Regions from separate parts of the Streptomyces boetiae genome, predicted to be linked through region 1. Evidence: predicted binding sites of a transcription regulator. Region 1 holds the regulator's gene; the other holds the start of a gene.
What was found. Region 1 encodes HrcA, which represses chaperone genes, less so after heat shock. Its sites were predicted from a motif close to TTNGCACTCNGNNNNNCNGAGTGCNAA; they were not measured.

Region 1 (7,563 bases):
CGACCTCGGCCTGGACGCGCTGTTTAGTCCGGACTGGGACGCCCTGAGCGAGGGCAGCGTGTGGGTCGCCGCCTACGGGCAGATCTTCTTCTCGCTGTCCGTCGGCTTCGGCATCATGATCACCTACGCCTCCTACCTGCGCCGGAAGTCGGACCTGACCGGCTCCGCGCTGGTGGCCGGCTTCGCCAACAGCTCCTTCGAGATCCTGGCGGGCGTCGCGGTCTTCGCCACCCTCGGATTCATGGCCACCAGCGCCGGGGTGCCGGTGGCCGAGGTGGCCTCCAGCGGCGTGGGGCTGGCGTTCATGGCCTTCCCGCAGATCATCTCCGAGATGCCCATGGGCGGCCTGTTCGGGGTGCTGTTCTTCTCCTCGCTGGTCTTCGCGGGGTTCACCTCGCTGATCAGCATCGTGCAGGTCGTCATCGCGGCCGTCGAGGACCGCCTCGGGCTCGCCCGCCGCAAGGCCGTCCTGCTCGTGGGCGGGGCCCTGGCGACGGTGTCCCTGACGCTGTTCTCCAACGGCAGCGGCCTGCACTTCCTGGACGTCTCCGACCACTTCATCAACCAGTACGGCATCGTGCTGGCCGCCCTGGCGCTGGTCGTCACCGTCGCCTGGGTCACCCGGCAGCTTGGCCCGCTCCAGAGGAACGCCGACGCGACCTCGGCCGTCCGGCTCGGCCGGTGGTGGCGGGTGTGCCTGGCCGTGGTCACGCCGCTGATGCTGGTCTGGATGACGGTCAGCGGCTTCCGGGACGAGCTGGAGGAGAACTACGGCGGGTACGAGACGTCGTTCCTGCTGTGGGCGGGCTGGGGCGTGGCCGGGGCCGCGCTGCTCGCGGGGATCCTGCTCTCGCTGGTCCGCTGGCGCCGCACGCCCACCGCCGTACCGGCAGAGGAGCCGGTGTCCCCGGCCGAGCCCGAGAGGAGCCGCTGATGTCCGCAAGCGCCGTCGCGATGATGATCGTGGCCATGACCGTGGTCTGGGGCGGGCTGATCACCGCCGTGTTCCTGCTGCGCCGCCACCCCGAGGAGCGGGAGGACACGGCCTGACCGCTGCCACCTCTCGCGGAACGCCCCCGACGGCGCGCGCCGTCGGGGGCGTCCGCTGCCCGGGGCGTTCGGCGGCTCAGGACCAGCGGCCCGTGCGGCCCAGCAGGAGGGCCGCGGCGGCCGTGCCGGCGGTGGAGGTGCGCAGGACGGTGGGGCCCAGGCGGCAGGGGCGGGCGCCGGCCTCCGCGAAGGCGGCCAGCTCCTGGTCGGTGACGCCGCCCTCGGGGCCGACGATCAGCACGATCCGGCCGCCTGTCGGCAGCGGGGCGGTGGCCAGGGGCTCGGTCGCGGACTCGTGCAGCACGGCGGCGAACGCGGCTCCCGCGACGACGCCCCGCGCCGCCTCCCGGGTGCCGACTGGCTCGGCCACCTCGCAGAACCGCGCGCGCCGGGCCTGCTTCCCCGCCTCGCGCGCCGCCGCCCGCCACTTGGCCAGGGCCCGCTCGCCGCGCTCGCCCTTCCACTGGGTGACGCAGCGGGCCGCGGCCCACGGCACGATCGCGTCCACGCCGGTCTCGGACATGGTCTCCACGGCCAGCTCGCCGCGGTCCCCCTTGGGCAGGGCCTGGACGACGGTCAGCCAGGGGTCGGGCGCGGGCTCGGCGACGGCCTCCTCCACCGCGACGTCCAGGCTGTCCTTCCCCGTGACGGCCGCGACGGTGCCGCGCGCGGCGGTGCCGGCGCCGTCGGTCAGGACGATCTCCTCGCCGGGGCGCAGGCGGCGCACGGTGACGGCGTGCCGCCCCTCGGGGCCGTCCAGGCGCAGCAGGGCGCCGGGGCCGGCGCCGGAGAGGGCGCCGGAGAGGAAGACGGGTGCGGTGCTCACCTCGGGAAGATCCTCGCTGAACCGGCGGCGGCCTAGCGGCCGTTGAAGGCGTCCTTGAGCCGGGAGAACAGGCCCTGCTGCCCGGGCTGGAACTGCCCCATGGGCCGCTCCTCGCCGCGCAGCTTGGCCAGCCGCCGCAGCAGCTCCTCCTGCTCGGGGTCGAGCTTGGAGGGTGTCTGGACCTCCACGTGCACCACGAGGTCGCCCCGGCCGTTGCTGCGCAGGTGCGAGACGCCGCGGCCGTGGAGCGGGATCGACTGGCCGGACTGGGTGCCGGGCCGGATGTCGACCTCCTCCATGCCGTCCAGCGTCTCCAGCGGCACCTTGGTGCCCAGGGCGGCGGCGGTCATGGGCACGGTCACCGTGCAGTGCAGGTCGTCGCCGCGGCGCTGGAAGACGGCGTGCGGCTTCTCGCGGATCTCCACGTACAGGTCGCCGGCGGGGCCGCCGCCGGGGCCGACCTCGCCCTCGCCCGCGAGCTGGATGCGGGTGCCGTTGTCCACACCGGCCGGGATCTTCACGGTCAGCGTGCGGCGGGTGCGGACCCGGCCGTCGCCCGCGCACTCGGGGCATGGAGTGGGCACCACGGTGCCGAAGCCCTGGCACTGGGGGCAGGGCCGGGAGGTCATGACCTGGCCGAGGAAGGACCGCGTCACCTGCGAGACCTCGCCGCGCCCGCGGCACATGTCGCAGGTCTGCGCGGAGGTGCCGGGGGCGGCGCCCTCGCCGTTGCAGGTGCCGCAGACGGTGGCGGTGTCGACCTGGATGTCCTTGGTGGTGCCGAAGGCGGCCTCGTTGAGGTCGATCTCCAGCCGGATCATGGCGTCCTGGCCGCGCCGGGTGCGCGACTTCGGGCCGCGCTGGGACGCGGCGCCGAAGAAGGCGTCCATGATGTCCGAGAAGTTCCCGAAGCCGGCGCCGCCGAAGCCCGCGCCCGCGCCCGCCGAGGCGGCGCCGCTCATCGGGTCCCCGCCCAGGTCGTACATCTGCTTCTTCTGCGGGTCGGAGAGCACCTCGTACGCGGTGTTGATCTCCTTGAACCGCTCCTGGGTCTTGGGGTCCGGATTCACGTCCGGATGCAGCTCGCGCGCCAGCCGCCGGAAGGCCTTCTTGATCTCTTCCTGCGAGGCATCGCGTCGCACGCCAAGGATGGCGTAGTAGTCGGCCGCCACTTAGTTCTCCGCGAGAATCTGTCCGACGTAACGTGCCACTGCGCGCACCGCTCCCATCGTTCCGGGGTAGTCCATGCGGGTCGGTCCGACCACGCCGAGCTTTGCGACGGCTTCGTCGCCTGAACCGTAACCGACAGAGACGACCGACGTGGAGGTCAGTCCTTCGTGGTTGTTCTCGTGCCCGATGCGCACGGTCATGCCGGAATCCTTCGCCTCCCCCAGCAGCTTCAGCAGCACCACCTGCTCCTCCAGCGCCTCCAGCACGGGGCGGATGGTGAGCGGGAAGTCCTGCCCGAAGCGGGTGAGGTTGGCCGTGCCGCCGATCATCAGCCGCTCCTCGGTCTCCTCCACCAGCGTCTCCAGAAGGGTGGAGAGAACCGCGGAGACCGTGCCGCGCTCCTCGGCGTCGAAGGAGTCGGGCAGGTCCGCGACCAGCCGCGGCACCTCGGTGAAACGCTCGCCCGCGACGCGGCTGTTCAGCCGGGCGCGCAGCTCGGCCAGCGAGGTCTCCCCGAACGGGGCGAGGCAGTCCACGTGCCGCTGCTCGACCCGCCCGGTGTCGGTGATGAGGACCAGCATCAGGCGGGCCGGGGCCAGCGCGAGCAGCTCGACGTGCCGCACCGTGGAACGGCTGAGCGAGGGGTACTGCACCACGGCGACCTGGCGGGTGAGCTGGGCGAGGAGGCGGACCGTGCGGGCCACCACGTCGTCCAGGTCCACGGCCCCGCCCAGGAAGTTCTGGATGGCGCGGCGCTCGGGGGCGGACAGGGGCTTGACGTCCGCGAGCTTGTCGACGAAGAGGCGGTACCCCTTGTCGGTGGGGACCCGGCCGGCGCTGGTGTGCGGCTGGGCGATGTACCCCTCCTCCTCCAGGGCGGCCATGTCGTTGCGGACCGTGGCCGGGGAGACCTGGAGGTTGTGCCGCTCGGTCAGCGCCTTGGAACCCACCGGCTCCTCCGTGCCGACGTAGTCCTGGACGATGGCCCGCAACACCTCCAGCCTGCGTTCACTGAGCATGTCGCACCTCCCGTCCGGCCGTCCGCCGCTGGCTGCCGCCCTGGCACTCGCGCTCGGGGAGTGCCAGACCCTGCTCCAGTGTACGGCCGGGTAGCACGGCCAGGGAACGAGCGGCGGCAGACTGACATCTCCCGCAGCACCTGCCCGCCGGCACCCGTCCGTTAACGTCCGGGCATGGACACGGGCGCGGGGCGCGGGCGGGGCGGTGCGGGCGGGGCCGGGCGGGAGCCCCGTGAGGGGTGGGAGCGGTGGCTTCCGGGCGAAGGCTGGGAGGCGGTGGCGCCCGGGGTGTTCCGGCGGCGGCTGCCCGGCTGGGACGAGACGGTGGGGCTCGTGGCCTCCCCGGGCGGCCTGCTGCTGGTGGACGCGGGCCCCTCGCGTGAGGCGGCCGGGGCCTGGGGGGCGGGCCTGCCGCCGGGTGGCGTGACGCGGCTGGTGGTCACGCACCCGCACTTCGACCACCTGCTGGGCGCGGGGGCGTTCCCGGCGGCCGAGGCGTGGGGGCCGGCGGGGCTCGCGGCGTTCCTGGCCGCGCCGGGGGCGGCCGATCCGGCGGCGGACGGGGCGCGGCACGGCCTGCACCCGGCCGCCGCGGCGGCGGATCTCGCGGCGGCTCGGGAACGCCCGTGGCGGGCGCCGTCGCCGGGGCGCGGGTCGCGCGCGGTGCTGGACCTCGGCGGGGGCCGCGCGGCCGTTCTGGCGGACCTGGGGCCCGCGCACTCCGCGCTGGACCTGGCGGTGCTGGTGCCGGGCACGCCGCCGGTGGTCTTCTGCGGGGACCTGGTCGAGGAGTCCGGGGAGCCGCAGGCCGGGCCGGACGCGAGCCCGGAGCGCTGGCCCGCGGCGCTGGACGCCCTGCTGGCGCTGGGCGGCCCCGAGGCCCGGTACGTGCCGGGCCACGGGGCGGTGGTGGGCGCCGCGTTCGTCCGCGCCCAGCGGGAGGAGCTGGCCGGCCGGTTCGGCGTACCGCCGCGCCCCGGCCCGTGATCGAATGGGCGGCATGCGCAGCCGGTACGACGACCCCGACCTGACGCCGCCGTGGAAGCGCTCCCGGCCCGTGCCCGAGGTGCCCGCCGAGCCCGGCCTGGTGGTCGAGGAGGTCGCCACCGGCTTCTGCGGCGCGGTGGTGGGCTGCGAGGCGGCCGTGGTCACGCTGGAGGACCGCTTCGGCAAGCACCGGGCGTTCCCGCTCCGGCCGCGCGGCTTCCTGCTGGAGGGCAGGCCCGTCACCCTGGTCCGCCCGGCCCGGGGCGGCGGCGCGGCGGGCCCGGCGCGCACGGCCTCCGGCTCGGTGGCCGTGCCGGGTGCCCGCGCGCGGGTGGCGCGCGCCGGGCGCATCTATGTGGAGGGGCGGCACGACGCGGAGCTGGTCGAGAAGGTGTGGGGCGACGACCTGCGGGTGGAGGGGGTCGTCGTGGAGTACCTGGCGGGCGTGGACGACCTGCCGTCCGTGGTGCGGGAGTTCGGGCCCTCGCCGCGCGCCCGGCTGGGCGTGCTGGTGGACCACCTGGTGCCCGGCTCCAAGGAGTCGCGGATCGCGGCGGAGGTCTCCCACCCGGACGTGCTGATCGTCGGGCACCCCTTCGTCGACGTCTGGGCCGCGGTGAAGCCGGCCGCGCTGGGCCTGCGCGCCTGGCCGGACGTTCCCCGGGGGCAGGACTGGAAGACGGGGGTGTGCCGGGCGCTGGGCTGGCCCGCGAACACGGGTGCCGCGTGGCAGCGCATCCTGGCGGCCGTCCGGGACTACCGGGATCTTGAGCCCGCCCTCCTCGGCCCGGTGGAGCACCTGATCGACCACGTCACGGTCGGCGGCCCGGCCGGGCCGGTCTGAGGCGCGGGCCTTCCGCGCCGGGGCCGGGCCCGCGCGCGGATGGCCGACACTGGGGGTATGCCCTCCACCCTTCCCGACGGCGAGCCGGTGCCCGCGGACGGCGCGCTGCCGCCCTCCGCGACCGCCGGGGCCGCCGCCCGGCCGCTCGCGTTCTACCTGCACGTCCCCTTCTGCGCCTCCCGCTGCGGGTACTGCGACTTCAACACGTACACCGCGGCCGAGCTGGGCGGGCCCGGCAGCGGGGGCGTCGGGCGGGAGGGGTACGCCGAGCTGGTGGAGGCCGAGATCCGGCTGGCCCGCAAGGCCCTGGGCGACGACCCGCGCCCCGCCTCCACCGTCTTCGTCGGCGGCGGAACGCCCACGCTGCTGCCGCCGGACGGCCTGGCGCGGATGCTGGACGCGATCCGCGGCGAGTTCGGGCTGGCGCCGGACGCCGAGGTCACCACCGAGGCCAACCCCGAGTCGGTCACCCCCGCCTCCCTGGCGGCGCTGCGGGAGGCGGGCTTCACCCGGATCTCCTTCGGGATGCAGAGCGCGCGCCCGCACGTCCTGGCCGTGCTGGAGCGGGCGCACGCGCCGGGGCGCCCGGAGGCGTGCGTGGCCGAGGCGCGCGCGGCCGGCTTCGAACACGTGAACCTCGACCTGATCCACGGCACCCCCGGCGAGACCGACGCCGACTGGCGGGCCTCGCTGGAGGCCGCGATCGGGGCCGGGCCCGACCACGTCTCGGCGTACTCGCTGATCGTGGAGGACGGGACGCGGCTGGCCCGCCGGGTGCGGCGCGGGGAGGTCCCGGCGCCCGACGAGGACGCGCAGGCCGACCGGTACCTGATCGCGGAGGAGACGCTGAGCGCGGCGGGCTTCTCCTGGTACGAGATCTCGAACTGGGCGACGGGCCCCGGGGCCCGCTGCCGCCACAACCTCCTGTACTGGACCGGCGCCGACTGGTGGGGCGCGGGCCCCGGTGCGCACAGCCACGTCGGGGGCGTGCGGTGGTGGAACGTCAAGCACCCCGCCGCGTACGCCCGCGCGCTGGCGGAGGGCCGCTCCCCCGGCGCGGGCCGCGAGCTGCTGTCGGCCGAGGACCGCCGCGTCGAACGCGTCCTGCTGGAGCTCCGCCTGGCCGAGGGCTGCCCCCTCTCCCTCCTGAGCCCCGCGGGCCGCGCGGCGGCGGAGCGCGCCGCCCGCGAGGGCCTGCTCTCTTCGGAGGCCCTCGCCGAGGACCGCGCCGTCCTCACCCTCCAGGGCCGCCTCCTGGCCGACGCCCTCACCCGCGACCTCACGGACTGAACGCCAGGCCGGACGCCCACGCGGCGACCAACAGCAGGCGTGCGCCCGCCGCCAGCACTCTCTGCGACGGGCGGCCCCGGACGGGCCCGCGGAGCCCCGGTTCCCACCCCGGCACCGGGACCCTCCGGCCCGGCACCCGCCACGGGCGTTGCCCCGGCGGACGATCGCCGGGCCCTCGCGGGTGTTCCCCGGACCCGGGGGGAACCGCTCCCCGGGCAGGGGAAGCCACCGCCGCCCACCGGCAGGGGCGTTCCGCCCGGCGTGGAGCACCCCGGGGGCCGCGCACGGCGCAGCGGCGGACCGGCTCGCGACCGCGGTCGGCGCGGCCATGCGGGCGGCGCAGCCGCACGACCGGCGCAGCCATGCGGGCGGCGCAG
Region 2 (7,563 bases), on a different contig from region 1:
CGGGGGCGCTGTCGCCGACCTCCGCGAACTCCTCCTCGCGGTCGGAGATGACGGGGCCGTTGTCGGTGGAGCGGACGGTGATCTCGCGGGGCTCGCCGCCGGCGACGTTGATCGTCTCGGTCCGGGTGGTGTACGGGACCTGCTCGCCGTCGCGCAGATAGTTGCCGTTGTCGAGCGTTTCCAGGCGGAGGTCGGTCACGTCGGCGCCGAGGTTGGTCAGGCCCCAGGCGATGGACTGGTTGTGGCCGATGACGACGCCGGGCATGCCCGAGAAGGTGAACCCGGAGACGTCGAAGGGGCACTGAGCGCTGACCTCGTTGCAGTGCAGGCCCATCTGGTACCAGATGCCGGGCAGCGAGGGCGACAGGTGCGGATCGTTGGCCAGCAGCGGCTCGCCGGTGGTGGTGTACTCCCCGGAGATCACCCAGGAGTTGGAGCCGATGCCGCTGCCGTTGGTGCCCAGGAGCGCCGGGATGTCGTCCAGCGTCTCGGAGACGGAGGCGAGCTGGGCGGCGGCGTTCTCCAGGGCCGCGCCCTCGGCGCCGCCGGGGTCCTCGGGCAGGCCGTCGCCCTGGCCGGGCGGGAGGGACTGGCCCGGGGGCAGCTCGGTGCCGCCGCCCCCGCCCGCGACGATCGGCGGGTTCCGGTCGTAGGGGTAGTCGGGGTAGAGCTGCTCGATCTCCTCGGGGCTGAGGCGCTCGGCGAGCAGCGAGCGGTCGATCTCGTCCTGCATGTTGCCGCGCAGGTCCCAGGCCATGGCCTTCAGCCAGGCCACCGAGTCGACCGGGGTCCACTCCTCGGGGGAATAGTCGTTGAGGAAGCCGAGGGCTGCGTACTCGACCGACAGCTCGGCGCCGTCGCGCTCGGCGAGGTAGGCGTTGACCCCGGCCGCGTAGGACTGGAGGTAGGCGCGGGTGGTGTCGGACAGCAGTTCGTCGTACTCCCGCTGGGCCACGTCGTGCCAGCCGAGGGTCCGCAGGAAGGTGTCGGTCTCCACCTGGTCCTCGCCGAACATCTCCGAGAGCCGCCCGGCCGTCATGTGGCGGCGCACGTCCATCTCCCAGAAGCGGTCCTGGGCGTGGACGTAGCCCTGGGCGCGGAAGAGGTCCTCGGCGGTGTCCGCGTACAGCTGCGGGATGCCGTTGTCGTCGCGGATCACGGTGACGGGGGCGGACAGTCCGTCGATGGCGATCTCGCCCGAGACCTGCGGAAACGAAGCCCGGACGGTACTGATGCTCCAGTACGCGCCGTAGCCGAGGCCGGCCACGAGCAGCAGAACGAGCGCGATCACGATCAGACGACCGCGTCGCCTGGGCTTCTTGGCGGGCATGTCTGTCCTTCAAGGGCAGCTGAGCGGATGAAGGCAACCATAGACATACGGCCGGGGAGGTGAGCCTACGGGGAGTCACCCCGCAGGGCCGTAGCGTTCATATGATGGTAAATTCACCGCAAACGGCGTGAATTGGCGCCCGGATAATAGCTGTAGACGGCAACCGCCGTACGCCGGCCGCAGACCCGCTGGAAGGGAGCGCACCTGACTGTCGACCGCCTCAACGAGCTGATGCTCGCGGGCGCCCTGGTCCTCCTCGTCGCGGTCGCCGCGGTCCGGCTGACCTCGCGCAGCGGGCTGCCCTCGCTGCTGCTCTACCTCGGCATCGGCATGCTGCTGGGCCGGGACGGGCTGGGCGTGGAGTTCAGCGACGTCGAGCTGACCCAGGTCCTCGGCTATGCCGCGCTCGTGGTCATCCTCGCCGAGGGCGGGCTCGGCACGCGCTGGCGGGACATCAGGCCCGCCGTCCCCGAGGCCGCCGTCCTCGCGACGCTCGGGGTCGCCGTCAGCGTCGGCGTCACGGCCGCCGCGGCCCACTACCTCGTAGGCCTGGGCTGGCAGGCCGCGCTGCTGATGGGCACGGTCGTCTCCTCCACCGACGCCGCGGCCGTCTTCTCCGTGCTGCGCCGCATCCCGCTGCCGCGCCGCGTCACCGGAACGCTGGAGGCGGAGTCCGGCTTCAACGACGCGCCCGTCGTCATCCTCGTCGTCGCCCTCTCCGAGGCCCACATCTCGCCCGGCGAGTGGTACCTGTTGGCCGGGCAGATGGCGCTGGAGCTGGCCGTCGGCCTGGCCATGGGGCTGCTCGTCGGGCGCCTGGGCGTGCTGGGCCTGCGCGGCGTCGCCCTGCCCGCCTCCGGCCTGTACCCCATCGCGGTCCTGGCCCTGACCGTCGTCGCCTACGCCGGGGCCGCGCTGCTGCACGGCAGCGGCTTCCTCGCCGTCTACATCGCCGGCCTGGTGCTGGGCAATGCCGGGCTGCCGCACCGGCCCGCCACCCGCGGCTTCGCGGACGCCGTCGCGTGGGTGGCGCAGATCGGGCTCTTCGTCCTGCTCGGGCTGCTCGTCGACCCGGACGTGCTGCTGGACAACCTCGGCCCCGCCCTGGCGGTCGGCGCCGCCCTGACCCTGGTGGCCAGGCCGCTGGCCGTCGTGCTGTCGCTGCTGCCGTTCCGCAGGCCGTGGCGGGAGCAGGCCCTGCTGTCCTGGGCCGGGCTGCGCGGGGCGGTGCCCATCGTGCTGGCGATCATCCCCGTGGTGGCCGGGGTTGAGGACAGCGACCGGATCTTCAGCATCGTCTTCATGCTCGTCGTCGTCTTCACCCTCGCCCAGGGGCCTACGCTGCCCTGGCTGGCGCGGCGGCTGCGCCTGGGCGACGGCGAGAAGGCCGTGGACGTGGACATCGAGTCCGCGCCGCTGGAGCGGCTGGGCGGCCACCTGCTGTCCGTCGCCATCCCCGCCGCCTCCCGGATGCACGGCGTGGAGGTCCGCGAGCTGCGCCTGCCCGCGCAGGCGGCTGTGACCCTCGTGGTGCGCGAGGGCACCAGCTTCGTGCCCGGACCCGCGACCATGCTGCGCCGCGGGGACGAACTGCTCGTCGTGGCCACCGACGCCGTCCGCGACGCGGTGGAACGCCGGCTCATCGCGGTCGGGCGGGGCGGCAAGCTGGCCGGGTGGCTGGGCGCCGGGGGCAGCACCGGGCTGCGCCGGCCCGGCCAGTGAGCCCGCCCCCGCGGCCCGGTGTGAGGCAGCGGGCGGGGCGGAGCAGTGGACTTCGGGGGCCGGAATGTTGCACGATGGACCGTCGTTAGCACTCCACGACCGGGAGTGCCAGCCCAGGAGGATGACGTGCCGACGTATCAGTATCAGTGCACCGAGTGCCACGAGGGCCTGGAAGTGGTGCAGAAGTTCTCGGACGACGCCCTGACCGTCTGCCCCAACTGCCAGGGCCGCCTGAAGAAGGTGTTCTCGGCGGTCGGCATCGTCTTCAAGGGCTCCGGCTTCTACCGCAACGACAGCCGCAGCGCCTCCTCCTCCAGCAGCCCGGCCTCGGGCTCCAAGGCGAGCGAGAAGAAGTCTTCCGAGGGCTCGTCCTCCTCCACCTCCTCGTCGTCGTCCACGGAGTCCTCCTCGTCTTCGTCGTCCTCGCCGTCTCCCTCGTCCTCCTCGTCCAAGGCGAGCACGGGCACCGCCGCCTCGGCCGCATGACCGAGGCCGCCGAGGGGCGGCGGGCCGAGATCGGCGTCATCGGCGGCTCGGGGTTCTACTCCTTCCTGTCCGACGTCACCGAGGTCACCGTCGAGACGCCCTACGGCCCGCCCAGCGACGCGCTGTTCCTCGGCGAGGTCGCCGGGCGGCAGGTGGCGTTCCTGCCCCGGCACGGCCGCGGCCACCACCTGCCGCCGCACCGCATCAACTACCGCGCCAACCTCTGGGCCCTGCGCTCCCTCGGCGTCCGCCAGGTGCTCGGGCCCTGCGCCGTGGGCGGCCTGCGCCCCGAGTACGGGCCGGGGACGCTCCTGGTGCCCGACCAGCTCGTGGACCGCACCAAGGGCCGCCCGCAGTCCTACTACGACGGCGTGCGGCGCCCCGACGGCGAGCAGCCGAACGTGGTGCACGTCACCTTCGCCGACCCCTACTGCCCCGCCGGGCGCCGCGCCGCGCTCTCGGCCGCCCGCGAGCACGGCTGGGAGGCCGTGGACGGCGGCACCATGTGCGTCATCGAGGGGCCGCGCTTCTCCACCCGCGCCGAGTCCCGCTGGCACGCCGCCCAGGGCTGGGCGGTCGTCGGCATGACCGGTCACCCCGAGGCGATCCTCGCCCGCGAGCTGGAGCTGTGCTACACCACCCTCTCCCTCGTGACCGATCTCGACGCCGGCGCCGAGGTCGGCGAGGGCGTCTCGCACATCGAGGTGCTGGAAGTCTTCGGACAGAACATCGGCCGCCTCCGTGAGGTCCTCTTCGACGTGGTGGGGCGCCTGCCGGTGGACCGCGACTGCCTGTGCGCGTCGGCCCTGGCCGGTCAGAACCCCGGCATCGTCCTGCCCTGACCCCGGCCGCCTCGCACCTCCCCGGCGCGGCCTCACCCCATCGAGCGGCGGAGTTATCCACAGGCGGTGGGTTGTCCACAGGCTCCAGCGGGATGCGGCGGAAGCGGGCACGGTGGTGCGCATGCATCGCATCTCCCTCCCCGGCCCCGCCGTCCCCTCGCGGCCCGGCTGGGCCGCCGCCCCCGCCCCGGGCCTGCCCCGCCCGGGCGACTTCCCCGGCCCGCCCGGTCCCTACGGCCCGGCCGTGCCGGCGTTCGCCCCCGTCCGCCCGCGCGGCGGGCGGCACCGGCTGCGGCGGATCCTGCGCAGGCGCAGAGGCCCGCTGGCCGCCCTCGCGCTCGCCGCCGCGGCCCTGGCCCTGGCCCTTCCGCCCGGACTCCCGCGCGGCGGCCCCGGGCCCGGGGGCGCGGAGGCGGCGGCAGCCGCCCGGGAGGGTCCGGCGCCCCGGACCGCCGGCGCCTCCCGGGCGGCCGAGCTGGTCGCCGCGCCCGTGCGGATCGCCGACGCGGGCGCCGCCCGCCTGCTGCGGCCGGGAGACCGGGTGGATGTGCTGGCCGCCGCCCGCGAGGGCGACGGGCGCACGCCCCCGGAGGCCCGGGTGGTCGCCCGCCGCGCCCGGGTTGCCGAGGTGCCCGCCGGCGCCGGGGCGCCCGGCCCGGACGGCAGCCTTCCGGATGTGGACGGCGGGGCGCTGGTGGTCCTGACCGTCCCGCCCCAGGCCGCCGCGAGGCTGGCCGGCGCCGCGGCCGTGGCCGAATTGGCGGTGGTCCGGTGGTGATTTCGTGGCGGCGCACGCTGCCTCCCCCGCTGCTTCCGCCGATCCCGCGCGCGGGAGTTCTACAGGTCACGCGAAAGGATTCACCCGATTGGACAGCCCCGCCCTCCCTGCGTCAGCGTGTCCCGCGCACACGGAGCAGAACGGCAGAGGCAAGCGAAAGGCACAGTGGTGGGCGAGGGCAGAACAGCGAGCGAGACGAGCGAGGAGAAGGGCGGAGTCCTGACCGGGGCCCGGCAGACGCTGGCCGGTTTCCGCGAGTTCCTCATGCGGGGGAACGTCGTGGAGCTGGCGGTCGCGGTGGTCATCGGCGCCGCCTTCACCAGCATCGTCAACTCGGTCGTCGAGGGCGTCATCAACCCCCTGGTCGGAGCCTTCGGCACGCAGGACCTGGGGGCCTACCAGTCCTGCCTGCGCGGCCCGTGCGAGGTGAACGAGGCGGGCCAGGTCGTCCAGGGCATCCCGATCCGCTGGGGTCTGGTGCTCTCCGCCTCGCTGACCTTCCTGATCACCGCCGGCGTCGTCTACTTCCTGATGATCCTGCCGATGACCCGGTACCTGGAGCGCCGCGGCGCGAAGGCGCCGGAGCAGCCCCCGGCCATGACCGAGGTGGACCTCCTGACCGAGATCCGGGACGAGCTGATCGCCCAGCGGGCCGCCAGGTCCGGCGCGGTCACGGTCGGCGCCCAGCGTTCCGGGGAGGACGGGCCCGCGCCCTCGCGGGACTCCTCGGGCCCTGGCGCCGAAGAGGGCTCCGACTAGCCGCTGCGCGGCCCGGCGCGCCCCCCCGCGCGGCGCCGGGCCGCACAGCACGGGAGCGCGAGACACCGAGTGGTGCCGCGAGGGACCCCTCGGCGGCCGGCTCAGAGGTGGTGCGGCGGCCGTTCCCGCAGGAAGCGCTCCAGGTCGCCCTCCCCGGCCTCCGGCGCGGGGCCCTCGCCCCAGCCGCGGTCGGTGTCGTCGGGCGCCCGGTCCGCCAGCGGGTCGTCGAAGTCGAGCAGGCTCCGCCGCGCGTGCGCGTCGGGTCCGGCGGGCGAGGCATCGGTCATGACGCCAGGGTACGGGCGCGGCGCGGCGCCGCCCTCCTCCGGCTCCTCCTCGTGCCACCACCGGTCGCGCCCCGGCACCCAGGGCACCGGCTGGGCGAGCTGCGGCACGACCAGGACGGCCCGCACCCCGGGCAGGGCGGCCAGCGCCCGGTCCAGGTTCACCTTCACGCGATACACCTGCCCGTCGATCCGGCAGGCGTCGGCACAGATCACCACCCGCGCGCCCGAGGCCGCGATCCGCTCCCGAACGAAGCGGACGTGGTTGCCCACCGGCAGCGTCAGCCGCTGGGTGCCCAGCCGGATGCAGGCCAGCGTCGCGACCACGGACTCCAGGCCCATCGGCAGCAGCACCGGCACCGGGTCGTCGTGACCCACGCCGAGCCGGGCCAGCACCCCGGCCGCGCGGTCGCCCCGCCGCAGCAGCTCCACATGGCTGAGCACATCGGCCGGCCCGTGCCCGGCCGGCCCCCCTTGATTACCGGACATGACGAGCAGCCTTGCCGCCGGCGATTGACGACGGATAAACGTCCGCTGTATTCGGCTGCCCTGGCGCGGGGCCCGTGATACCCGTGGGGACATGGACGAGAACATACTCCCGGTTTCCGGGCCCCTGGACGCGCTCACCGACGTGGCCGGTCTGCGCGTGGGGCACGCGCAGCGGGTCGGCGAGGGCCGGCTGACCGGCGTCACCGTGGTGCTCTCGCCCCCGGGCGGCACGCTCGCGGCCGTCGAGGTCCGCGGGGGCGGCCCCGGCACCCGGGAGACGGACGTGCTGGACGCGCGCAACCTGGTGCGCCGCGTGGACGCGATCGTCCTCGCGGGCGGCAGCGCCTTCGGACTGGCCGCCGCGGACGGGGTGATGGCCTGGCTGGAGGAGCACGGGCGGGGCTTCCGGCCCGGCGGGGACCCGGCCCGGGTGGTGCCCATCGTGCCCGCCGCCGTCCTCTTCGACCTCGGCCGCGGCGGCGACTGGCGGGCCAGGCCGGACGCAGCCCTGGGCCGGGCCGCCGCCGAGGACGCGGAGCGCTCCGGCCCCGGGGCCCCGGTGGCCCGGGGGAGCGTCGGCGCGGGGACGGGCGCGGTCGCCGGCGGGCTCAAGGGCGGCGCCGGGACGGCGAGCGCCCTGCTGCCCTCGGGCGTGACCGTCGCCGCCCTTGCCGTGGTCAACGCCGTCGGCTCGCCGGTCGACCCGGCCACCGGCGCGCTGTACGGGGCGCCGGGCCCGCTGCCCCTGCCGGAGCGGCACGCGGCTGCGGTCCTGGCCCTGGCCGCGGCCAGGGAGGAGAGCGCCCGGCGCTCGGAGCTGTCGGGGCGCGCGCCGTGGGCGACGACGCTGGCGGTGGTCGCCACCGACGCCGC

Region 2: the regulator HrcA is predicted to act here: its motif matches at 3,138-3,164, upstream of RM780_RS20515 (FmdB family zinc ribbon protein).

Annotation. Positions count from the first base shown of each region.
Region 1 covers NZ_JAVREN010000012.1:17,524-25,086, forward strand. Annotated here, with positions in the region: gene RM780_RS10880 (sodium-dependent transporter) at 1-934, shown strand, start outside; gene RM780_RS10885 (methionine/alanine import family NSS transporter small subunit) at 934-1,050, shown strand; gene RM780_RS10890 (16S rRNA (uracil(1498)-N(3))-methyltransferase) at 1,127-1,876, opposite strand; gene dnaJ (molecular chaperone DnaJ) at 1,909-3,048, opposite strand; gene hrcA (heat-inducible transcriptional repressor HrcA) at 3,049-4,065, opposite strand; gene RM780_RS10905 (MBL fold metallo-hydrolase) at 4,240-5,052, shown strand; gene RM780_RS10910 (DUF3097 domain-containing protein) at 5,066-5,896, shown strand; gene hemW (radical SAM family heme chaperone HemW) at 5,954-7,186, shown strand.
Region 2 covers NZ_JAVREN010000035.1:7,068-14,630, forward strand. Annotated here, with positions in the region: gene RM780_RS20505 (penicillin acylase family protein) at 1-1,330, opposite strand, end outside; gene RM780_RS20510 (potassium/proton antiporter) at 1,562-3,052, shown strand; gene RM780_RS20515 (FmdB family zinc ribbon protein) at 3,179-3,538, shown strand; gene RM780_RS20520 (S-methyl-5'-thioadenosine phosphorylase) at 3,535-4,380, shown strand; gene RM780_RS20525 (RcpC/CpaB family pilus assembly protein) at 4,502-5,158, shown strand; gene RM780_RS20530 (large conductance mechanosensitive channel protein MscL) at 5,423-5,917, shown strand; gene RM780_RS20535 (AMP-binding protein) at 6,019-6,690, opposite strand; gene RM780_RS20540 (P1 family peptidase) at 6,782-7,563, shown strand, end outside.